Saccharopolyspora erythraea: one gene and its partner. The protein of the gene in region 2 interacts with the protein of the main gene of each other region in a pairwise test. Links are inferred from orthologs where the notes say so. Each region holds a gene or a part of one and is shown on either strand. Other genes may lie near its edges.

Region 1 (7,390 bases), 4.9 Mb from region 2 along the record:
CTCTCGCAAGGTCAACGGCATCGCAACCACCTGACAGAACGTTGAAACGGCGGCCGGGATCTAACCAAATTGTCCACTGCCGGTCGCAACCCGCACCCCGGAAAGTGGTCGCTGCCAAGACGTGAAGGAGGTCGCCAGTGACCACAACGATGTCCCTGCCCCAGGTCCGCGAGCTGCGCACGGAGATCCCGGGCCCGCTGTCGCGCGAGCTGCAACAGCGTCGCACCGCCGCGGTCGCCGCCGGCGTCTCCAGTGTGCTGCCGGTGTTCGTCACCGAGGCGGCCGGGGGCGTGCTGCGGGATGTCGACGGGAACTCGCTGATCGACCTCGGCTCCGGGATCGCGGTGACCAACGTCGGCAACGCCGCCCCTGAGGTCGTGGAGCCGGTGCGCAGGCAGGCGGGCGAGTTCACCCACACCTGCTTCATGGTCACGCCCTACGAGAACTACCTGCAGGTCTGCGAGGAGCTCGCCCAGCTCACGCCCGGCCACCACGACAAGCGCAGCGCGCTGTTCAACTCCGGTGCCGAGGCGGTGGAGAACGCGGTCAAGATCGCCCGCCGGGCCACCGGCAGGCAGGCGGTCGTGGTGTTCGACCACGCCTACCACGGCCGCACCAACCTCACGATGGCGCTGACCGCCAAGTCCAAGCCGTACAAGCACGGCTTCGGGCCGTTCGCGCCCGAGGTCTACCGGGTGCCGATGTCCTACCCGGCGCGCGACCAGCGCGGCGGCGCGGAGAGCGCCCGCGAGGCCGTCGACCGCATCGAGAAGCAGCTCGGCGCCGACACCGTGGCCGCGGTGCTGATCGAGCCGTTGCAGGGCGAGGGCGGCTTCATCGAGCCCGCGCCCGGTTTCCTGCCCGCGATCTCGAAGTGGTGCACCGACAACGGCGTGCTGTTCGTCGCCGACGAGATCCAGACCGGCTTCTGCCGCACCGGCGCCTGGTTCGCCTGCGACCACGAGAACGTGGTGCCGGACCTGATCACCACCGCCAAGGGCATCGCGGGCGGGCTGCCGCTGGCCGCGGTCACCGGTCGCGCCGAGCTGATGGACGCGCTGCCCCCGGGCAGCCTCGGCGGCACCTACGGCGGCAACCCGCTGGCCTGCGCCGCCGCGCTGGGCTCGATCCGGGCCATGCGCGAGCAGGACCTCGCCGCCGCGGCCCGAGGCGTGCAGGACGCGGTCATGCCGCGTCTGCGCAGCGCGGCCGAGTACACCGACCGGATCCTCGACGTCCGCGGCCGCGGCGCCATGATCGGCGTCGAGTTCGTCAAGGCGGGCGGCGACGAGCCCGACCCCGAGCTGACCTCGCGGATCGCGAAGACCTGCCACGAGAAGGGCGTCGTGGTGCTCACCTGCGGCACCTACGGCAACGTCATCCGGCTGCTGCCGCCGCTGGTGATCGGCCACGACCTGCTCGACGAAGGTCTGCGCGTCCTCCATGAAGCCATCGTCGAGCACACGCGCTGACCGCCGGGCCCGACTCGGAGACCGGGCCCGGGGACTCGCCGGGAGTCCTCGCGGCCCGCGCCGGGCCGGTCCCTGGTGCGAGCACCTCACCAGGGGCCGCCCGGACCTGGAAGCGCCCCTCGCCTCCCACGCCCGGGGGCGAGGGGCGTCCGGCGTTCCGGCACGTCCCGCGGTCCCCGGCTCAACGCAGCATCGACGCCACCGCGTCCGGGGTGCGGCCGACGACCGCGGTGCCGTCGTCGGCGGTGATGATCGGGCGCTGGATGAGCTCCGGGTTCGCCACGAGGGCCTGGATCCACCGTGGCCGCTCGGCGGGCGTCCGCTCCCAGGTGCCGATCTCCAGCCGCTTCGCCGTCTCCTCACCGGTCCTGGTGATGTCCCACGGCTCGAGCCCGAGCCGGTCCAGCACCTCGGCGAGCTCCCGCTCGTTCGGCGGGTCCTCCAGGTACTTGCGCACCGTGTAGTGCGCACCGGCCTCGTCCAGCAGCGACACCGCCGACCGGCACTTCGAACACGCCGGGTTGACCCAGATCTCCATGCGCCGCCACTCCTCCCTTGGCACCTCGACCGGCCGAGCCTAACCGTCGGTGCGCTCGGCTAGCGTCAGCGCGTCGCCGTCTCACGCTCGGCCCCGCCCGAACGTCTACCGGACGGAGGACACGAGGACCCGAGGAGTCTCAATGATCGTGTCAAGTCGCGTCGGTCTGGGGCGGTGGCGTGATCTGGAAGGTGCGGCCGTCGCGCAGCAGTGCCCAGATCACGTCGACCAGGCGGCGGGCGAGCGCGATCAATGCCTGGGTGTGCCGTTTCCCCTCGCCACGTTTGCGCTGGTAGAAGGAACGGGAGGGGCTGTCGGGGCGTTTGATGCTCGACAGCGCGGCGAGGTAGAACACCCGCCGCAGGCCGCGGTGGTAGCGCTTCGGGCGGTGCAGGTTGCCGCGGATGCGCCCGGAGTCGCGGGGGACGGGTGCGAGTCCTGCGTAGGCGGCCACGGCAAGACAACATCAGCCACACCCCGCCGCCCTGGGCATCCAGAACACCACGTCCTGAACACCAACGATCTTATGGAGACGACATGAGCACGGTGCACGCGGTGATCGACTCACCGGTCGGCGAACTGACCGCCGTCGCCACCGACGGCGCCCTGGTCGGCCTGTACTACGAGGACCATCGGCGAAAGCCCGGCGCCGAGAGCATGGGGCAGCGCGTGGACACCGGTTTCGAGGAGACCGAGCGCCAGCTCGGCGAGTACTTCGCCGGTGAGCGGACCACCTTCGACCTGCCGCTGGCCCCGCGCGGCGACGAGTTCCACCAGCGCGTCTGGGAGCTGCTCACCCGCATCCCCTACGGCGAGACGCGCACCTACGGCGACCTCGCGCGCGAACTGGGCGGCGTCGGCTACTCGCAGGCGGTCGGCGCGGCCAACGGCCGCAACCCGCTGTCGGTGATCGTGCCGTGCCACCGCGTCGTCGGCGCGGACGGCAAGCTCACCGGCTACGCCGGCGGCCTCGACCGCAAGCGGTTCCTGCTGGCGCTGGAGGAACCGTCCGAGGCGAAGGAGGGCAGGCTGTTCTGATGCCCGCCGATCAGGTGCCCGCCGACGACGAGCGCGCCGCGCCCTCCACCGGCGCGGTGATCTGCGCCGACGGCCTCGCCCGGCCGCCGTGGGCGGCGAGCGATCCGCTGCTGCGCGACTACTACGACACCGAGTGGGGCATGCCGGTGCGCGGCGAGCAGGCGCTATACGAGCGCATCAGCCTGGAGGCGTTCCAGGCCGGCCTGTCGTGGGCGACGATCCTGCGCAAGCGGCCCGCGTTCCGCAAGGCCTTCGACGACTTCGACCCCGAGGCGGTCGCCGCCTACACCGAGGCCGACGTCGAACGGCTGCTGGCCGACCCCGGGATCGTGCGCAACCGCCTGAAGGTCCGCGCGGCCGTCACCAACGCCCGGGCCACGCTCGCGCTGCGCGCCGAGGGCGGCCTCGACGCGTTCGTCTGGTCGTTCCGGCCGGAGACGACGCCTGCGCCGCGCACGATGACGGAGGTGCCCACGCGCTCCCCGGAGTCGGCCGCGCTGGCCAAGGCGCTGCGCCGCAAGGGGTTCGCTTTCGTCGGACCCACGACGATGTTCGCCCTGATGGAGGCGATCGGGATGGTCGACACCCACCTGGTCGGCAGCCACCGGCGCGGCACATCGGGCGTCTGGACCTGAGGCACCCACGCAGGCGAGCCGGGACCTACTCCTCGGCGGCGAGCTGGCCGCAGGCCGCAGCGATCTCCTGCCCGCGGGTGTCGCGCACTGTGCACGGCACACCCGCCTCGCGCACGCGGCGCACGAACTCGCGCTCGACCGGCTTGGGGCTGGCGTCCCACTTGCTGCCCGGCGTCGGGTTCAGCGGGATCAGGTTCACGTGCACGAACTGGCCGAGGTGCTTGTGCAGCAGCTTGCCGAGCAGGTCGGCCCGCCACGGCTGGTCGTTGATGTCGCGGATCAGGGCGTACTCGATCGACACCCGCCGCCCGGTGTGGTCGGCGTAGCCCCTGGCCGCCTGCAGGACCTCCTCGACCTTCCACCGGTTGTTGACCGGCACGAGGGTGTCCCGCAGCTCGTCGTCCGGGGTGTGCAGCGACACCGCGAGCGTGACGTGCAGGTCCTCCGCGGTCATCCGCTTGATGGCGGGCACCAGGCCGACCGTGGAGACCGTGACCGAGCGCTGCGACAGGCCCAGGCCCTCGGGCGCGGGATCGCAGATGCGGTGCACCGCGTTGATCACGCGCTTGTAGTTGGCCAGCGGCTCGCCCATCCCCATGAACACGACGTTGGACAGCCTGCCCGGCCCGCCGGGCACCTCGCCGTCGCGCATCATCGCCGCCGCGGAGCGGACCTGGTCGACGATCTCGGCGGTGGACAGGTTGCGCTGCAGGCCGCCCTGGCCGGTCGCGCAGAACGGGCACGCCATCCCGCAGCCCGCCTGGCTGGAGATGCAGACCGTGGCGCGGTCCGGGTAGCGCATCAGCACGCTCTCCAGCAGCGTGCCGTCGTGGGCGCGCCACAGGGTCTTGCGGGTCGTGCCCTCGTCGGTGTCGACGTTGCGGACCGGTGTGAGCAGCGTCGGCAGCAGGTCGGCGCCGAGCTTGGCGCGGCTGCCCGCCGGGATGTCGGTCATCGACTCCACGTCGGCGTTGAGGCGGCCGAAGTAGTGGTGCGCGAGCTGGCGGGCCCGGAACGGCTTCTCGCCCAGCTCGGTGACGGCCGCGCGCCGCTCGTCGGCCGAGAGGTCGGCGAGGTGCCGGGGCGGCATGCCGCGGCGGGGCGCGTCGAAGACAAGCGGCAGGGATGCAGACATAGCGCCGTCCAGTGTCCCATGTCCCGCTTCGATCACACCCCTTGGTGGCCGGCAACGCACCTAGTACAGTTTTCGTCGTGGCGAAAACTCGGGCATCAGGTCACCGAAACACGTTCGTCGCCCTGACGTGCGCACTGGCGCTCGCGGTGACGGCCACGGCGTGCGGCACCGTCGCGGGCGCGCCGGCCGACGACGGGCGCAAGCACGTCGTCACGACCTTCACCGTGATCGCCGACATGACCCGCAACATCGCCGGGGACAAGGTCGTGGTCGAGTCGATCACCAAGCCGGGCACCGAGATCCACGAGTACGAACCCACGCCCAGCGACCTGCTCAAGGGGGCCAAGGCCGATCTGGTCCTGGACAACGGGCTCGGTCTGGAACGCTGGTTCGACCGGTTCGTGCAGCGCAGCGAGGCCCGCCACGTCACGCTCACCAGCGGCGTCGAGCCGATGCCGATCCGCAGCGGCCAGTACGGCGGCAAGGCCAACCCGCACGCGTGGATGTCTCCGCGCAACGCCGCCGTCTACGTCACCAACATCCGCGACGCGCTCTCCCAGCTCGACCCCGCCAACGCCGCCACCTTCCACGCCAACGCCGACACCTACCTGCGCCGCATCGGCGAGATCGACCAGTACCTGCGCGCGGAGCTGGCCCGGCTGCCCGGACACCACCGTGCGCTGGTCACCTGCGAGGGCGCGTTCTCCTACCTGGCGCGCGACGCGGGTCTGCGCGAGGCCTACCTGTGGCCGGTCAACAGCGACGAGGAAGGCACCCCGCAGCAGATCAAGGACACCACCCGCTTCGTCCGCGACAACCGCGTGCCCGCTGTGTTCTGCGAGTCGACGGTCAACGACAAGGCCCAGCGGCAGGTGGCCGCCGAGACCGGTGCCCGGATGGGCGAGAAGCTCTACGTCGACTCGCTGTCCGAACCCGGCGGCCCGGTCCCCACCTACCTCGACCTGCTGCGCCACGACGCCGAGAGCATCGTGGCCGGGCTGACCGGAGGTTCGCGATGAGCGGCGGGATCAGCGCGCACGGCGTCACCGTCCACTACGGCGAGACGCTGGCACTGGACGACGTCACCGTCGACGTGCCCGCCGGGCAGGTCTGCGGGCTGCTGGGCATGAACGGGTCCGGCAAGTCGACGCTGTTCAAGGCCCTGATGGGCCTGGTGCGACCGGACCACGGCACGATCCGGCTGCTCGGGCGCTCGCCCCGGCAGGCCCGCCGGGAGGGACTGATCGCCTACGTCCCGCAGTCCGAGGCCGTCGACTGGACGTTCCCCGTGACCGTCGCCGACGTCGTGATGATGGGCCGCTACGGCCACCTCGGCCTCACCCGCAGGCCCCGCGCGGCCGACCGGGCCGCGGTCGCGACGGCTCTGGAACGGGTCGGTCTCACCGACCTGGCCGGCAACCCGATCGGCGCTCTCTCCGGCGGGCAGCGCAAGCGGGCCTTCGTCGCCAGGGGGATCGCCCAGGACGCCCGGCTGCTGTTCCTCGACGAGCCGTTCGCCGGGGTCGACAAGAGGTCGGAGGCGACCATCGCCGAGCTGCTGCGGGCGCTGCGCGGCGAGGGGCGCACGATCATGATCTCCACCCACGACCTCGCCAGCGTGCCCGCGCTGTGCGATGAGGCCGTCCTGATCCAGCAGCGGGTGATCGCACACGGCCCGCTCGACGAGGTGCTCGCGCCGGAGACCCTCGCCCGCACCTTCGGTGCCGAGGTGGCCGCCGCCAGGCCCCGCGACGACGCGGGAGGCGGCCGGTGAGCGCCCCGCCACACAGTAGGCCGCCGAGGTGGCGGTCGATGGACGCACCGGCGCGCGGCAGGCGGTCGATGGACGAACGGGGAGGAGCGCGGTGAACGACGTGGTGCAGTGGATCGTCGAGCCCCTGCAGTTCGGGTTCATGCAACGGGCCCTGCTGATCAGCGTCGTCGCCGGCCTCGTGTGCGCGGTGCTGTCGTGCTGGGTGACGCTCATCGGCTGGTCGCTGCTCGGCGACGCGGTCTCGCACGCCGTGCTGCCCGGGGTCGTGCTCGCCTACGTGTTCTCGGTGCCGTTCTCGGCGGGCGCGTTCCTCTTCGGCAGCCTGGCCGTGGGCCTGATCGCCGCCGTGCGGTCCACGACCAGGCTCAAGGGCGACGCGGCGATCGGCGTGGTGTTCACCGGCCTGTTCGCGCTCGGGCTGGTGCTGGTCTCGCGGATCCCGAGCCAGGTCGACCTCAACCACATCCTGTTCGGCAACGTCCTGGGCGTCTCCGACAACGACATCGTCCAGGTGCTGGTCATCGCGGGCCTGGTGCTCACCGTCGCGCTGCTCAAGCGGCGCGACCTCACCCTCTACGCCTTCGACCCCACCCACGCCCACGCCATCGGCCTCAACCCGCGGCGCATCGCCGCGCTGCTGCTGACGATGCTCGCGCTGACCGTGGTCGTGGCGTTGCAGGCGGTCGGGGTCATCCTGGTGACCGCGATGCTCATCACGCCCGGGGCGACCGCGTTCCTGCTGACCCGCCGGTTCTCGCGGATGCTCGCCGTGGCCGCCGCGCTCTCGGTGTTCAGCGG
Region 2 (7,363 bases):
TCACGCACTCCTCGGCTGCGGGTCGTCCGGGTTCCCCGTCACCCGGACTTCACCAGTTGCATCAGTATGAACACAACCAGCAGCAGCACCATAATCGATAGGTCCAGTCCGACGCCGCCGATCCGGACCGTCGGGATCACCCGACGCAGAAGTCGGATCGGCGGGTCGGTCACTGTGTAGATGCTCTCCAACGCGATTGCAACCCCCCCTGCGGGGCGCCAGTCGCGCGCGAACACCCGAACGAGCTCGATCACGATACGTGCCGTGAGCAGCAGCCAGAAGAAGAAGAGAACGTAATAAAGGACGATCAGCGCCGGTTCCACGCTTCAACTGTGCCACCACTCACCCGTAGTTGAAAAAGGCGCCCTCGGCGAGGCGGCGCTTGTCCTCGGCCGCCACGTCCACGTTGGGCGGTGAGAGCAAGAACACTCGATTGGTGACCTTCTCGATCGAACCGCGGAGGGCGAACGCCAGCCCGGCGGCGAAGTCCACCAGCCGCTTGGCGTCCGCTTCGTCCATTTCCGTCAGGTTCATGATCACCGGTGTGCCGTCGCGATACTGCTCGCCGATGGTGCGGGCCTCGCTGTAACTGCGCGGATGCAGGGTTGTGATCTTGCTCAAGTTGAAATGGCTGCCGGTATCGGTTACGGCCCGCAGGCGGGAAACCTGCTCCCGGTGCGCGTCGGACCCCAGCGGCGCCCGGACGGGCGGCTCCGACGGGGACCACTGCCTGCGCGAACGCGCCGGCTCGCGGAACTCCTCGCCGTAGTCGCCGCCGTCCTCCTCGGCCTCCTGCTGGTAGCCGCCCCGGACGCCGCCGGCAACGCGCCGGCGGCCACCCACCCGGTCGGGTGGTGCGTCGTAGGAGGTGTCGGGGTCCGCGTAGCGGTCGCGGTAGACCACCTCGTCGTCGTAGACCTCGTCGATCTCGTCGGCGGGGACCATGCCGAAGTAAGCCTTCAGCTTGTGCAAAGCGCTCATCGGCATGCCCTTCCTCTGCGACTCCACAGCAGCCGAGCGCGAGCGGCCGACCCTCGACCCCCCGATACGGCTACGGCGAGATTAACCGGCGACCTCCCAGCAGCGCAGTTCCGACACGCACGCGTGTCGAGCCGTGCGCCACCGCACTCTCGAGGTCGCCGCTCATTCCAGCCGACATTTCAACAGCTTCGGGGTAGTCCTCCTGCAGGCGCCGGGCAATCCCTGAAAGTGTAGCGAAGGCCACATCCGGGTCTCCGCCAAGGGGTGCCACGGCCATCACTCCCCGCAACCGAAGATCACTGTGGCGGGTGATCTCGGCGGCGAGTGCGGAAACGTCGCCGGGCGGACATCCGCCGCGCCCGGCGGCATCGTCTAGGCCGACCTGGATCAGCACGTCGAGCGGTTCGCCGCGCTCCCCCGCGTCGAGCGCGCTGGCCGTCGCCCGCCGCAGCGCCTCCGCGAGCCGCACGCTGTCGACCGACTCCACGACGTCGGCCCAGCGGACCACCGAGCGGGCCTTGTTGCGTTGCAACTGCCCGATCATGTGCCAGCGCACCGCGGTGTCCGGGCGCAGCTCGGAGAACTCGGCCACCTTGCCGCGCGCCTCCTGCTCGCGGTTCTCGGCCAGTTCGGTCAGCCCCAAGTCGGCCAGCAGCGCCGCGTCGGTCGCCGGGAATGTCTTGGTGACCGCCAGCAACTCGACCTCTTCCGGCTGCCTGCCCGCGGCGCGGCAGGCGGCGTCGACGCGCTCGCGCACCTCCCGCAGCGACTCGGCGATCTCGGCCTTGCGCTCCTGCCTGCTCTCCTCGCTCACCGCTGGTCCTCCGGCTCCGCCCACACGACCGCGGCGAAGCGGCCGGTCCGGCCGCCGTCGCGGCGGTGGCTGTAGAGCTCGCGGGACTCCATCGTGCAGCGCGGGTCGACGCCGATGCCGGCGATCCCGGCGGCCGCGAGCTGCTCCCACAGCCCGGCGCGGATGTCGAGTCCGGTGGTGCCCTTGCGGGTCTTGCAGGCGCTGCCGGGCAGGTGCAGCTCCACGTCGGCCTGCATCTCCGGCGGCACCTCGTAGCACTCGCCGCAGGCCGCCGGACCGAGCAGCGCCTCGATGCGGTCGAGCCGGGCTCCGGCCTCCTGCATGGCCTTCAGCGCGGACACCACGACCCCGACGCGTGCACCGACCCGGCCGGCGTGCACGGCCGACACCACGCCGCTCTCCGGGTCGCCCAGCAGCACCGGCACGCAGTCGGCGGTCAGCGCGACCAGCGCGAGCCCCGGCTCGGCGGTCACCAGCGCGTCGGTCGCCTCGACCGGCTCCGGAACCGGGCCGTCGACGACGGCGGCGTTGCGGCCGTGGATCTGCTCCATCCACACCAGCCGGTCCTCGGCCAGGCCGATTCCCTCGGCGAGCTTGCGCTGGTTGGCCGCCACCGCCGCAGGGTCGTCACCGACCCGGCCGCCGAGGTTGAACGAGTCGAACGGCGGCCGGGACGCACCGCCTTCCCGCGTGGTGATCACGCGACGAATCCGCACTGGCTCTCCATCCCTCCCACGGGCCGGCTCGCCCGCCCGAACGAAAACGACACCGGAGGCCGAAGCTCTCCGGTGTCGATTCTCGCTCATCGCGGCGGCGGGACCGCATCCCCACGACGCGGACCGCGCGGGCCGTTCAGCGGCGCATGAACGGCGGGATGTCGACGTCGTCGTCGTTGTCGTCGGTGACCGGCACCGCCCGGTTCGGCAGCGAGCCGCTCATGCCCCCGTGGGACGGGTATCCGCTGCCGCCGGTACGGGTGGGCACCGACACGCTCGGCCCGGCTCCGTCGCTGCCGAGGACCGCGGAGCGCTGCGCGAAACCGCCGCGCTGGTCGGTGGATTCGCGCTGTTCCGGCTGCGGCTGGGGCCGCTCGGGCTCCTGGTGCTGCGCCGGTGCGGGCGCCTGCTGCTGCGGCGGCTCGGGCTGCGGCTGCGGTTCCGGCTGGGCCGGAGGCTGCGGGGGCGCGGGCTGCTGCGCGACGGGCTCGGGCGCCGGGGCCTGCTGCGGCGGCGCGGGCTCGGGCTCCGGCTTGCTGCCGACGACCTGGCCCTCGGTGACGCGGCCCGCCTCGCCGGAGGCGACCGCGTCGCGGGAGCCGACCTTGGTCGGTTCGAGCTTCTTGTGCGTCGGGGTGCCGGCGTCGAAGCCCGCGGCGATCACGGTCACCCGGACCTCGTCGCCCAGCGAGTCGTCGATCACCGTACCGAAGATGATGTTGGCCTCGGGGTGCGCGGACTCCTGCACCAGCGAGGCGGACTCGTTGATCTCGAACAGGCCCAGGTCCGAACCGCCCGCTATGGCCAGCAGCACGCCGTGCGCGCCCTCCATGGACGCCTCCAGCAGCGGCGAGTTGATCGCCTTTTGCGCGGCCTGCACGGCTCTGCCCTCCCCGCGCGCCGAGCCGATGCCCATCAAGGCGCTGCCCGCCCCGGACATGACGCTCTTGACGTCGGCGAAGTCGAGGTTGATCAGACCGGGGGTGGTGATCAGGTCGGTGATGCCCTGGACACCGGAGAGCAGGACCTCGTCCGCCGAGCGGAAGGCGTCCATCAGGCTCACGCCGATGTCGCCGAGCTGCAGGAGCCGGTCGTTGGGGATGACGATCAGGGTGTCGCAGCAGTCGCGCAGCTCCTTGATGCCCTGCTCGGCCTGGTTGGCGCGCCGCTTGCCCTCGAAGGAGAACGGCCGGGTGACCACGCCGATGGTCAGCGCGCCGAGCTTGCGCGCGACCGAGGCGATCACCGGTGCGCCACCGGTGCCCGTGCCGCCGCCCTCGCCCGCGGTCACGAAGACCATGTCGGCGCCCTTGAGGACCTCCTCGATCTCCTCCTTGTGGTCCTCCGCCGCCTTGTGGCCGACCTCCGGCGCCGCGCCCGCCCCCAGCCCGCGGGTGAGCTCCCGGCCGATGTCGAGCTTGACGTCGGCGTCGGACATCAGCAGGGCCTGCGCGTCGGTGTTCACCGCGATGAACTCGACACCCTTGAGCCCGACCTCGATCATGCGGTTCACGGCGTTGACGCCGCCACCACCGATGCCGACGACCTTGATCACCGCGAGGTAGTTGTGCGGGGGCGTCATCGGATCCGCCTTCCTGATCGTGGCTCTGTGCTCTGGTGCTGATTCGACAGCCGGACTCTCGACGCCCGGGCGTTGTCAACCCCGTGCGGACGGTAGGCATCCCGATGCCTTTGAGTCCAGCAGCCACGCCGCGTGCCCTACCAGGTGTGTCGCGGCGCGCACAGAGCCGAGCTCGGTCCTCCCCTTGTCCGGTTCGCACGCCGGAGCGTGATCACCACCGAACACCGTACCCCGCGGGTGACGGCTGGGGACCAGGCACCGCGAGGTCGGGTTCGCGAGATTCGGCGAAAACACGACCGGAGGTGTCTGATTTGGCCGCGAGCATCGGTTCCACTGGTGAACAGCACGACGAACGAAGGGGAACCGACCGATGAACGCACCACTGCACGGCAGGGTCGCGCTGGTGGCGGGAGCGACCCGCGGCGCGGGACGGGGGATCGCCGTGGAGCTCGGCGCGGCGGGAGCCACCGTGTACTGCACCGGACGGAGCACGCGGGAGCGGCGCTCGGACTACGACCGCCCGGAGACCATTGAGGACACCGCGGAGATGGTGACGGCCGCGGGCGGACGGGGCGTCGCGGTGGAGGCCGACCACCGCGAGCCCGACCAGGTGCGTGCGCTCGTCGAGCGGATCGACGCCGACTGCGGCAAGCTGGACGTCCTGGTCAACAACCTCGGCGGCGAGAACCTCACGGACTTCGGCGGGCCGCTGTGGGAACGCTCGCTGGACAACGGGATCCGGCGGCTGCGGGTGAGCATCGAGGCGCACATGATCACCAGCTTTCACGCGCTGGGGCTGCTGCACCGGCGTCCGGGCGGGCTGTCGGTCGAGATCACCGACGGCACCGCCGAGGTCGACGGCGAGCACTACCGCGCCGAGACCGGCGCGTTCTTCGACGTCGCCAAGTTCACCGCGCACCGGATGGCGTGGGTGCAGGGCCAGGAGCTCAAGGCGCACGGCTGCACGGCGGTGTCGCTCACACCGGGCTGGCTGCGTTCGGAGCTGATGCTGGAGCTCTTCGGGGTCGCCGAGGAGAACTGGCGCGACGCGACGGCCGTCGAACCGCACTTCTGCATCTCGGAGTCCCCGCGCTTCGTCGGCCGTGCGGTCGCCGCGCTGGCGTCGGATCCGGATGTCGCGCGCTGGAACGGGCAGTCGCTCTCCAGCGGCGGGCTGGCGAAGGTCTACGGCTTCACCGACCTCGACGGCACGCAGCCGGACAGCTGGCGCTACGCCGTAGAGGTCACCTACGCGGGCAAGCCCGCCGACGACGCGGGATACCGGTGAACGCCCCGCTGCGCGGCAAGGTCGCGCTGGTGGCGGGGGCGACCCGCGGAGCGGGCCGCGGGATCGCCGTGGAGCTCGGCGCGGCGGGCGCGACGGTGTACTGCACCGGTCGCAGCACCCGGGAGGGCCGCTCGGAGTACGACCGGCCGGAGACCATCGAGGAGACCGCCGAGCTGGTGTCGCGGGCCGGGGGTGAGGGCATCGCGGCCCGGGTCGACCACCTGGAGCCGGAACAGGTCCGCGGCCTCGCCGAGCGGGTCGACGCCGAGCGGGGGCGGCTGGACGTGCTGGTCAACGACATCGGCGGCGAGCACCTGATGGACTGGCACAAGCCGATCTGGGAGCAGTCGCTGGACAAGGGGCTGCGCAGGCTGCGGCTGGGCATCGACGCGCACATGATCACCAGCCACTTCGCGCTGCCGCTGATGATCCGCACGCGCGGCGGCATCGTCTTCGAGGTGACCGACGGCACCGCCGAGGTCAACGAGAAGTACTACCGCAGCGAAGGCGGGGCGTTCTTCGACCTCGCCAAGTTCTCCGCGCACCGGCTGGCCCGCGCCCAGGCCGAGGAGCTGGCGCCCCACGGCTGCACGGCGGTCTCGATCTCGCCGGGCTGGCTGCGGTCGGAGATGATGCTCGACGCCTACGGCGTCACCGAGGAGAACTGGCGCGACGCCACCGCCCGGTCGCCGCACTTCGCCATCTCCGAGACACCCCGCTACGTCGGCCGCGCCATCGCGGCGATGGCCGCCGACCCCGACGTGGCGCGCTGGAACGGGCAGTCGCTCTCCAGCGGCGGACTGGCGAAGGTCTACGGCTTCACCGACCTCGACGGCACGCAGCCGGACGCCTGGCGCTACTGCCTGGAAGTCGAGTGGGCGGGAAAACCCGCCGACGTCACCGGCTACCGGTAGCGGACGTGGCGCGGTAGCCGATCCGGCCGGCTACCGGTAGAGGGCGGTGAGCCGGGAGGCGCTCTCGGTCATCCGCTCGCGCAGCGCGGCGGGTTCGACGACCTCGGCCTCCGGGCCGAGCTCGAGCACCTGGTGGTAGGCGATGTCCAGGGACTCGACGGGCAGGGCGAGGGTGAGCCAGCCCTGCCCGTCGGGCTCGCCGGCGCCGTCGACCGCCTCGGCCACCCCGACGCGGTCGCCGGTGGCGTTGAGCTTGCGCAGGCCGTCGGGGCTGACGCGGACGGTGATGCGCGTCCGCAGCAGGGAGCGCGCGAACTCCGCCGACCGGTCGGCCCAGAACCCGGGCAGGTCGAAGGCGGTGTCGCGGTCGAAGGCGGCGTCGCCGACCTCGACGCGGTCGAAGCGGTCGACCCGGTACACCAGGAAGCGCTGCCCGCTGCGCGCCGCCAGGTACCAGACACCCGCCTTGAGGACCAGCCCGTACGGCTCGAGGTCGCGCCGGACCTCCTGCTCGCCGCGCCGGTACCACGCCGCGATCACGCGGTCGGACCACACCGCCCTGGCGACTTCCGCCAGCCGCGGCGGGGTTTCCGGCTCGCGGAACCAGCGGGGCGCGTCGAGGTGGAAGCGCTGCCTCACCCGGGCGGGCGCGTCGCGGAAGGGCGGCGCGAGCGCGGCCGAGGCCTTCAGGCGCGCGGCCGCGACCGCCTCGGACAGACCCATCTCGCCCGCAGGCCCGGGCACGCCCGCCAGGAACAGCGCCTCGGCCTCGGCGCGGTGCAGCCCGGTGAGCCGTGAGCGGTACCCGCCGACCAGCCGGTACCCGCCGCCGCGCCCGCGCTCGCTGTAGACCGGCACCCCTGCCTCCGACAGCGCCAGCACGTCGCGGGTGACGGTGCGCTCGGAGACCTCCAGCTCCCGCGCCAGCTCGGCCGCGGTCATGGTCCCCCGGGCCTGGAGCAGCAACACCAGTGAAATCAGTCTGGACGCACGCATCTCACCGCGGAGACTACGACCGCCCACCGACACCACGTGCCGGTTCCGCGCAGGTCACTTGAGGCCGGTGGT

Evidence for each region.
Region 1: the proteins of ftsZ (region 2) and rlmN interact in binary tests that used the Escherichia coli proteins (3 or more experiments, as listed by UniProt). The link is inferred for Saccharopolyspora erythraea from one-to-one orthologs.

Annotation. Positions count from the first base shown.
Region 1 is NZ_CP054839.1:6,760,250-6,767,639, forward strand. The notes cover bases 2,764-5,611. They hold rlmN (23S rRNA (adenine(2503)-C(2))-methyltransferase RlmN), read right to left. Parts: upstream 4,819-5,611; coding sequence 3,709-4,818; downstream 2,764-3,708. Other genes in these bases: HUO13_RS30200 (methylated-DNA--[protein]-cysteine S-methyltransferase), read left to right, coding at 2,764-3,048; HUO13_RS30205 (DNA-3-methyladenine glycosylase I), read left to right, coding at 3,048-3,683; HUO13_RS30215 (metal ABC transporter substrate-binding protein), read left to right, coding at 4,896-5,611. In the rest of the region: HUO13_RS30180 (PucR family transcriptional regulator), read right to left, coding at 1-21; gabT (4-aminobutyrate--2-oxoglutarate transaminase), read left to right, coding at 150-1,472; HUO13_RS30190 (ArsC/Spx/MgsR family protein), read right to left, coding at 1,654-2,010; more of HUO13_RS30200, read left to right, coding at 2,548-2,763; more of HUO13_RS30215, read left to right, coding at 5,612-5,837; HUO13_RS30220 (metal ABC transporter ATP-binding protein), read left to right, coding at 5,834-6,592; HUO13_RS30225 (metal ABC transporter permease), read left to right, coding at 6,684-7,390.
Region 2 is NZ_CP054839.1:1,866,905-1,874,267, forward strand. The notes cover bases 1,871-4,691. They hold ftsZ (cell division protein FtsZ), read right to left. Parts: upstream 4,094-4,691; coding sequence 2,648-4,093; downstream 1,871-2,647. Other genes in these bases: pgeF (peptidoglycan editing factor PgeF), read right to left, coding at 1,871-2,511; HUO13_RS08645 (SDR family oxidoreductase), read left to right, coding at 4,464-4,691. In the rest of the region: HUO13_RS08620 (YggT family protein), read right to left, coding at 39-323; HUO13_RS08625 (cell division protein SepF), read right to left, coding at 343-981; HUO13_RS08630 (YggS family pyridoxal phosphate-dependent enzyme), read right to left, coding at 1,052-1,795; more of pgeF, read right to left, coding at 1,792-1,870; more of HUO13_RS08645, read left to right, coding at 4,692-5,381; HUO13_RS08650 (SDR family oxidoreductase), read left to right, coding at 5,378-6,295; HUO13_RS08655 (helix-turn-helix transcriptional regulator), read right to left, coding at 6,326-7,291; HUO13_RS08660 (carbohydrate ABC transporter permease), read right to left, coding at 7,346-7,363. UniProt on the Escherichia coli protein: Essential cell division protein that forms a contractile ring structure (Z ring) at the future cell division site. The regulation of the ring assembly controls the timing and the location of cell division.